Regions from separate parts of the Streptomyces sp. NPDC089915 genome, predicted to be linked through region 2. Evidence: riboswitches for the same ligand, from Rfam matches in the RefSeq annotation. Region 2 holds a riboswitch; each other region holds the start of a gene.

Region 1 (2,256 bases), on a different contig from region 2:
CTAACCGGCTCCGGGCGGTCGGCCAGCCGACCGCCCGGGTCCTGGGACGAAAAAGGGGCTGAATACCCGCCTTCCAGGACATAGGACCCTGGAAAATCGGGGGCCCGGCCCCGGACATGACGACGCCCGGCGCGCGGGGGGATGCGCGCCGGGCGTCGATGCCACGGGCCGTACCGGGGTACTGCTCGGTGTTACCGCTCAGGTGTTACGCGGGAATTCAGCTGAGCTTCAGCTTCTGACCCGGGAAGATCAGGTCGGCGTCCTGGACGGTGTCCTTGTTCAGGTCGAACAGCTTCTGCCAGCCGCCCTTGACGCCGTTGGCGTCGGCGATGGTGCCGAGGGTGTCACCCTCCTTGACCGTGTACGAGCCGTTGCCGGTGGCCGGGGTCTCGGTCTTCGGCGCCGACGGCTTCGACGGGGCCGGCTTGGACGGGGTCCAGTTGCCGGAGCCCGAGCCGGTGCTCTTGGTCTCGGTGTCGGCCTTCGGGGTGGAGGGCTTCGCCGGGGCGGGCTTGGCCGGGGCCGGCTTGGTCTCCGGCTTCGGCTTGGCCGGGGTGGTGGTCGAGCCGCCGCCGTTGTAGGCGGAGTTCGACAGGCCGACGCCGCAGGACGGCCAGGCGCCCTTGCCCTGGCCCTTGAGGACCTTCTCGGCGATGGCTATCTGCTGCGACTTGCTGGCCTGGTTGGCCTGCGAGGCGTACGCCTTGCCGCCGTACGCGGCCCACGTGGAGGCGGAGAACTGGAGGCCGCCGTAGTAACCGTTGCCGGTGTTGATGGACCAGTTGCCGCCGGACTCGCACGCGGCGACCTTGTCCCACTCCGAGACGGTGGCGGCGCTGGCGGAGCCGGCGGCCATCAGCGGAGCGGCGACGGCCACACCGGCGACACCGGCGAGCGTGACGATGCGGACGGCCTTGGAGCCGCGGCGGTGCTTGCCCTTGCCGGAAAGCAGCATGGAGTTCTCCTCACCGACGCCTTCGAGGTGAGCTGTCGGGTTCGGGCGGATGAGTTGCCCGGCCGCGCTGCTGCGCGTCTTCACCCCTAGCCGGTACGCGGACCGTCTCTCAACGGCCTTTCCCGGCAACTACCTTGGTTCCCCCGCTCCTGCCAACGGCGCTTGCGCGACGACTGTTCCCTCCGGCCGCCGGCAGGATTCGGCGATGCGGTCGAAGGAGCCCGCGGTGGCGGGCGACTCAGAAGGTAGGCAGGTCTCTCCCCGATGTTCAACGTGTGATTTTGGGGAGAAACCGGCCTACTTGCGTTGCTCGGGACTACGTTTGCGCAGGTCGGAGCGGGGTTTGCGGAAGTTCCGGAATGAGACACGCCAGTTGTCCGGAAGAGATGCATGTCTCACTTGCCGATAACGGACATTCAGCCCGTAACGACTGCCCGAACTACCCCTATTTCTTGGTTAGATCCAGGTTCTGGCCGGGCTTGATGAGGTCCGCGTCCGTGCCGATGACCTGCTCGTTGGCCTTGTAGAGGGCGCTCCATCCGCCCTTGAGGCCGTTGGCGTCCGCGATGGCCGCCAGGTTGTCGCCCGGCTTCACGGTGTACGTGGGCTCCGCGGCGGCGGCTGACGCCGTGCCAGGGGCCGCCGGCACCTCGATGGCGGCCGGGCCGCGGTGCTTGCCGTTGCCCTCGGAGGCCCCTGTGGCGGGAGTGGTCGAGGGGGAGGGGGTGGCGCCCGGGGTGGCGGGGGCCGTGGGGTCGACCGGGGCGGTGGGGGTGCCCGGGGTGGTCGGAGTGGCCGGGTTGCCCTGGTTGTTGGAGTTGCCCGGGTTGCCCTGGTTTCCCTGGCCGTTGCCCTGGTCGCCCGGGTTCGCGGGGGTGGTGGGGGTGGCGGGGGTGGTGGGCGGGACGGTGGGGCCGGTCGTGGTGGGCGGGACGCTGTAGTCCGGCTCCGGCATGACGGGCAGTCCGCTGTTGGCGCCCAGCGGGTAGTCCGGCAGCACGCTCGGGGAGGGCGTGCCGGGCGCCGGGGTGGGGGCCCCGAAGTCCGTGGAGGGATCGCTCTTGCCGGTGGAGGGCACCGAGAAGTCGGGGCGGACCGGGGTGGCGCCGACCGGTCCGGGGGTCTTGGAGGTCCCGGTGTCCACGTCGGGCTTGGGCCCGTTCTTGGCCAGCCCCGCCGAGGCGGAGCACAGCGGCCACGCCTGGGGGCCCTGGGAGTCCAGCACCCGCTCGGCGACGGCTATCTGCTGGGAGCGGCTCGCGAGGTCGGGGCGCTCCGCGAACTCCAGTCCGCCCGCGTTC
Region 2 (2,256 bases):
TGCCGGACGCCTGCGCCAGGGTCTCGTGGAACCAGCTCCCCAGCGCCCGCAGATCCTCCCCCTGCGCCCGCCTGGCCCGCTCCTGGCCCAGCCGCACCAGCCCCCGCAGCACCCTCAGGTGCGCCTCGGTGCGCCGCCGGGCCGCGCGCGCGGCCGCGAGGGGCTCCAGCAGCAGCCGCAGCTCCAGCAGATCGGCCGCCTCCTGCTCGCTCGGCTCGGCCACGCAGGCCCCCGCGTGGCGCCGGGTGATGACGAACCCCTCGGACTCCAGCGTGCGCAGCGCCTCGCGCACCGGGACGCGCGAGACCCCGTACCGGCGGGCGAGCACCTCCTCGGTCAGCCGGCCGCCCGGCCCGAAAAAGCCCGAGACGATATCGTCGCGAATGGCTGTACACACCGCGTGCGCCGGAATACGCAAGGCCGGACCTCCGCTGGGTTTCGTATCCATCGACCGTGCTGCCACTGCGACTCTATTGCAACGCGCGGAGATTTCCGAGAACGCCCGGAAATTCGGAACGGAACGCGGAAGGCCCCGGCTCGGTGAGCCGGGGCCTTCGTGCGGAAAGGGGGTGTCGGGTCAGATGCCGACGCCGTGCTGGCGCAGGTAGGCCAGCGGGTTGATGTCCGTGCCGTACGTGGCGCCGGTGCGGGCCTCGAAGTGCAGGTGCGGGCCGCTGGAGTTGCCGGTCGAGCCGGACAGGCCGATCTGCTGGCCCGCGGTGACGCTCTCGCCGACCGAGACGTTCAGCGACAGCAGGTGGCCGTACTGGGTGTAGGTGCCGTCGTTGTGGCGGATCACGACGTTGTTGCCGTAGGCGCCGCCCCAGCCGGCCTCGACGATCGTGCCCGAGCCCACCGCGTGGACGGAGGTGCCCTCGTCGGCGTGGAAGTCGATGCCCGTGTGGCTGCCGGAGGACCACATGCCGCCGCCCGCGCCGTACTGGGTGCTGACGTAGGAGCCGTCGACCGGGGCGACGAAGGTGTTGGCGCGCTTGCGGGCCTCTTCCTTGGCGGCCTTCTCCGCGGCTTCCTTCTCGGCCTTCTCCTTGGCCTCGGCCATGCGCTTCGCCTCGGCGGCGCGGGTCTTCGCGTCGGCCTCGGCCTGCGCCTGGGCGGCGACGGACTCGGCGGCGGTCTGCTGGGTGGCGGCCTGGACCTCGATGTCGTCCTGGAGGCCGTCGGCGACGACGACGGCGTTCAGCGCGCCGGTGTCCTCGACGGAGGGGCCCCCGTGGGAGTCGGCGGCGAAGGCCGGGGCCGCGAGGGTGCCCACCACGCCCGTGGTGGCGAGGGCGGCTATGCCGGCGTAGCCGGCGGTCTTGCGGCTCAGACGGCTCGAACCGCGGTGCTTACCGGAACCGGCTGCACGACTGCCAAACGCCATGGCGGGGGTGATCCTTTCCTTCCCTCTCGCCTACCGGGTTAGCTGACGGGTTCGGAGCAGGAAGGTCTCCTACGGGCCCCCTCTTGCGAGGCGGTCCGATTCACCCCAGGGACTGATGTGGGTCCCCGGCTCCCCAGGCTCGCGCCTGACGGGGACTCGGCGATCGCTGCCCGGTGCCGCGGCTGCGGCTGGCACAAGTGACGGACAGCACGCCTGACGCTAGGCGGATCATCAGTCAATCGCCAAACAGACGAGCGGATTTGTTGCGTACGCCACACCGCATAACCGCAACCACATCACTAAACGGACAAAGGGGGCCCGGTGGATGCTCCACCGGGCCCCCTCGCCATCGGGCCGGACCAGGCCGGTTCAGGCCGACTTCCGGTCAGTTGCCGCTCGGCCGCCCGTCAGTTGGTGACGACCGTGACCTCGCCGATCCCGAGGGCCAGGACGGGCTCCTCGATCTGCGCCGCGTCGCCCACGAGGATCGTGACCAGCCGGTCCACCGGGAAGGCGCTCACGACCGCCGAAGTGGCCTCCGCCGTACCGGTTTCGGCCAGCCGCGCGTACAGCCGCGCCTGGTAGTCGTCCGGCAGCTCCTGCTCGACCTGGTCGGCCAGCGTCCCGGCGACCGAGGCGGCCGTCTCGAACTTCAGCGGGGCCACGCCCACCAGGTTCTGCACCGCCACGTCGCGCTCGGCGTCCGTGAGGCCCTCGGCGGCGAGGGTGCGCAGCACCTGCCACAGGTCCGCCAGCGCCGGACCGGTGTTGGGGGTGTCCACCGAGCCGCTGATGGCGAGCATCGAGGCGCCCTTGCCGTCGGCCGTGGAACGCAGCACCTGGCCGAAGGCGCGCACGCCGTACGTGTAGCC
Region 3 (2,256 bases), on a different contig from region 2:
GGCCGGGACCCCCCTCGGGTCCCGGCCCCACGCGCGGCGGCGCTCCGCCGCCGGACGGCCTCAGACGCTGACGCCCTTCGAGCGGAGGTAGGCCAGCGGGTCGATGTCGGAGCCGTAGGACGGGCCCGTGCGGATCTCGAAGTGGAGGTGCGGGCCGGTCACGTTGCCGGTGGCGCCGGAGAGCCCGATGGACTGGCCGGCGGTGACGGTCTGGCCCGTCGAGACGTTCAGCTGGGACAGGTGGCCGTACTGGGAGTACTTGCCGTCGGCGTGCCGGATGACGACCTGGTTGCCGTACGCGCCTCCCCAGCCTGCGGAAACGACGGTGCCCGCGCCGACGGCCCGGACGGTGGTGCCGGTGCTCGCGATGAAGTCGACGCCGGTGTGGTAGCCGGAGGACCACATGGCACCGGGCGTGCGGTACGCGGTGGAGACGCCGCCGGCGACGGGGGCGACGAACCCGGCGGCGCTCGCGGGGGCGGACTGGGCGGCCGGAGCGGACTGCTTCATTCCGCGGGACGGGGCGGCGGAGCCCTTCAGCGGCGTACCGCCGGCGGGGCGGGACGCGCCCTGCGCCGCGGCGGCGCCGTCGGAGGCGGCGGAGCCGGACCCGCCCTCATCGGCCGCCGGAGTACCGGTCGAGGTCTCCTCGGCGGGCGCTTCAGCCGCCTTCGGGGCCGGGGCCGCGCCCTGCCCGCCGAGGGTCAGGCGCAGGCCCGGGTGGATGAGGGAGGGGTCGTCGCCGACGGCCTCACGGTTGTCGGCGTACAGCCGCTCCCAGCCGCCGGAGAGGCCGCGCCCGGCGGCGATCGTCGAGAGGCAGTCGCCGGGGGCGACCGTGTAGACGGAGGGGGCGGCGGACGGCGCGGCGGCGGGGGCGGCCGTCCGCACGGCCGCCGGGGCCCGGTCCGGTGCGGCGGCCGGCGCCGCCGCGGCGGGAGCGGCGGCCTGGGCGCCCGTGGCGACCGTCAGCGGCAGCGCGAGGGCCGCGCCGCCGGTGCCGGCGAGGGCGAGGCCGCGGGATATGGAACGGGACTTCGGACGGCGGTGCTTACCCTTTCCGGGCATGGCGAATTCCTCTCCGGCGCCTGCGAGGTGAGCTGTCGGGTTCGGACTGGAGATGTCCGGCCGTACGGTCACGGCTTCACCCCGAGCCGTTCCGGAATGATCCGGAACGGCGGCTTTCCTGGTTCCCCCGCTCCTGCCGCGCGCGTCGTTGGTCGGGTGCGGTTCCCGGGCGGCGGCAGGATTAGGCGGTCCACCCGGATCGCTCGCGAAGGTAATCCAGCGGGACCGCGGGCAACAAGCCGTGAATTCCCTGACGGAATAGCAGGTATGAGGGATCAACGGAATGACGGTCACCCTGCGTCCATTCCGGATCCGCAACGGCCGCTCCGACAGGGGAATTCGGTTTTCGCGATCAGGCACGCACGGTCACCGTATGATCTGGCTCACGGAGTTCGGCCCGATCTCTCGTCCACCTATGGCAAGTTGGTTCCAACCAGAGCAATTCGGACACGCGGCACACGCGAAGGAGCAGACGTGACCCAGCAGATACCCCAGGACCTGCCCGCACACCCCGAGCCCACGCCCGAGATGACCGGAGTGCGCAATTTCCGTGACGTGGGCGGGCTGCCGACCACGGACGGACGATCGGTCAGGCCGGGACGACTGTTCCGAAGCGGACATCTGGCGCATGCCACCGAAACCGACGCAGAGTTCCTCGCCTCCCTCGGGCTGCACACCGTCTTCGACTTCCGCAACCGCGCCGACCGCGCCCTGGAGGGCCCGGACGTCGAACTGCCGGGCGTGCGCAACGTGAACATCCCGCTCTCGGACCCGGCCGACGGCGGGGAGTTCTGGCGGATCGTCCGCGAGGGGGGCCTCGACCGGCTCCGCGCGCTCCTGGGCGAGGGCCGGGCCGCCGCCCGCATGGCGGAGTCGTACCGGGAGATGGTCCGCCACCGCACCCCCGAGCACGGCCGCGTGGTCCGCGCGCTCGCCGAGGACAGCGTCCCGGCGCTGCTGCACTGCGCGGCGGGCAAGGACCGGGCGGGCCTGTCGATCGCCGTGACCCTGCTCGCGATCGGGGTCGACCGCGAGGCGATCACGGCGGACTACATGGCCTCGAACGCCCCGCACAACCGCTACCGGCTGCTGCGCGGGGACGACACCCCCGAGACCCGCGACCCCGAGGTGACGGAGCTGCTGGCGCCGCTGTTCGAGGCCCGGCCCGAGTACCTGGACGCCGCGTAC

What was found. A riboswitch is a leader RNA that binds a small molecule or an ion and turns the genes downstream of it on or off. The one in region 2 is predicted to bind cyclic di-AMP.
Positions count from the first base shown of each region.
Region 1: linked by a shared signal. The riboswitch ahead of AB0O29_RS05035 (transglycosylase family protein) and the one ahead of AB0O29_RS26795 (M23 family metallopeptidase) in region 2 are both predicted to bind cyclic di-AMP.
Region 3: linked by a shared signal. The riboswitch ahead of AB0O29_RS17140 (LysM peptidoglycan-binding domain-containing M23 family metallopeptidase) and the one ahead of AB0O29_RS26795 (M23 family metallopeptidase) in region 2 are both predicted to bind cyclic di-AMP.

Region 1 is NZ_JBFBGN010000009.1:76,873-79,128, forward strand. Features, by position in the region: gene AB0O29_RS05035 (transglycosylase family protein) at 218-955, opposite strand; cyclic di-AMP (ydaO/yuaA leader) riboswitch at 958-1,126, opposite strand; gene AB0O29_RS05040 (transglycosylase family protein) at 1,401-2,256, opposite strand, start outside.
Region 2 is NZ_JBFBGN010000114.1:9,710-11,965, reverse strand. Features, by position in the region: gene AB0O29_RS26800 (GntR family transcriptional regulator) at 1-418, opposite strand, end outside; gene AB0O29_RS26795 (M23 family metallopeptidase) at 578-1,384, opposite strand; cyclic di-AMP (ydaO/yuaA leader) riboswitch at 1,397-1,556, opposite strand; gene AB0O29_RS26790 (pitrilysin family protein) at 1,792-2,256, opposite strand, start outside.
Region 3 is NZ_JBFBGN010000049.1:22,705-24,960, reverse strand. Features, by position in the region: gene AB0O29_RS17140 (LysM peptidoglycan-binding domain-containing M23 family metallopeptidase) at 61-1,068, opposite strand; cyclic di-AMP (ydaO/yuaA leader) riboswitch at 1,073-1,226, opposite strand; gene AB0O29_RS17135 (tyrosine-protein phosphatase) at 1,543-2,256, shown strand, end outside.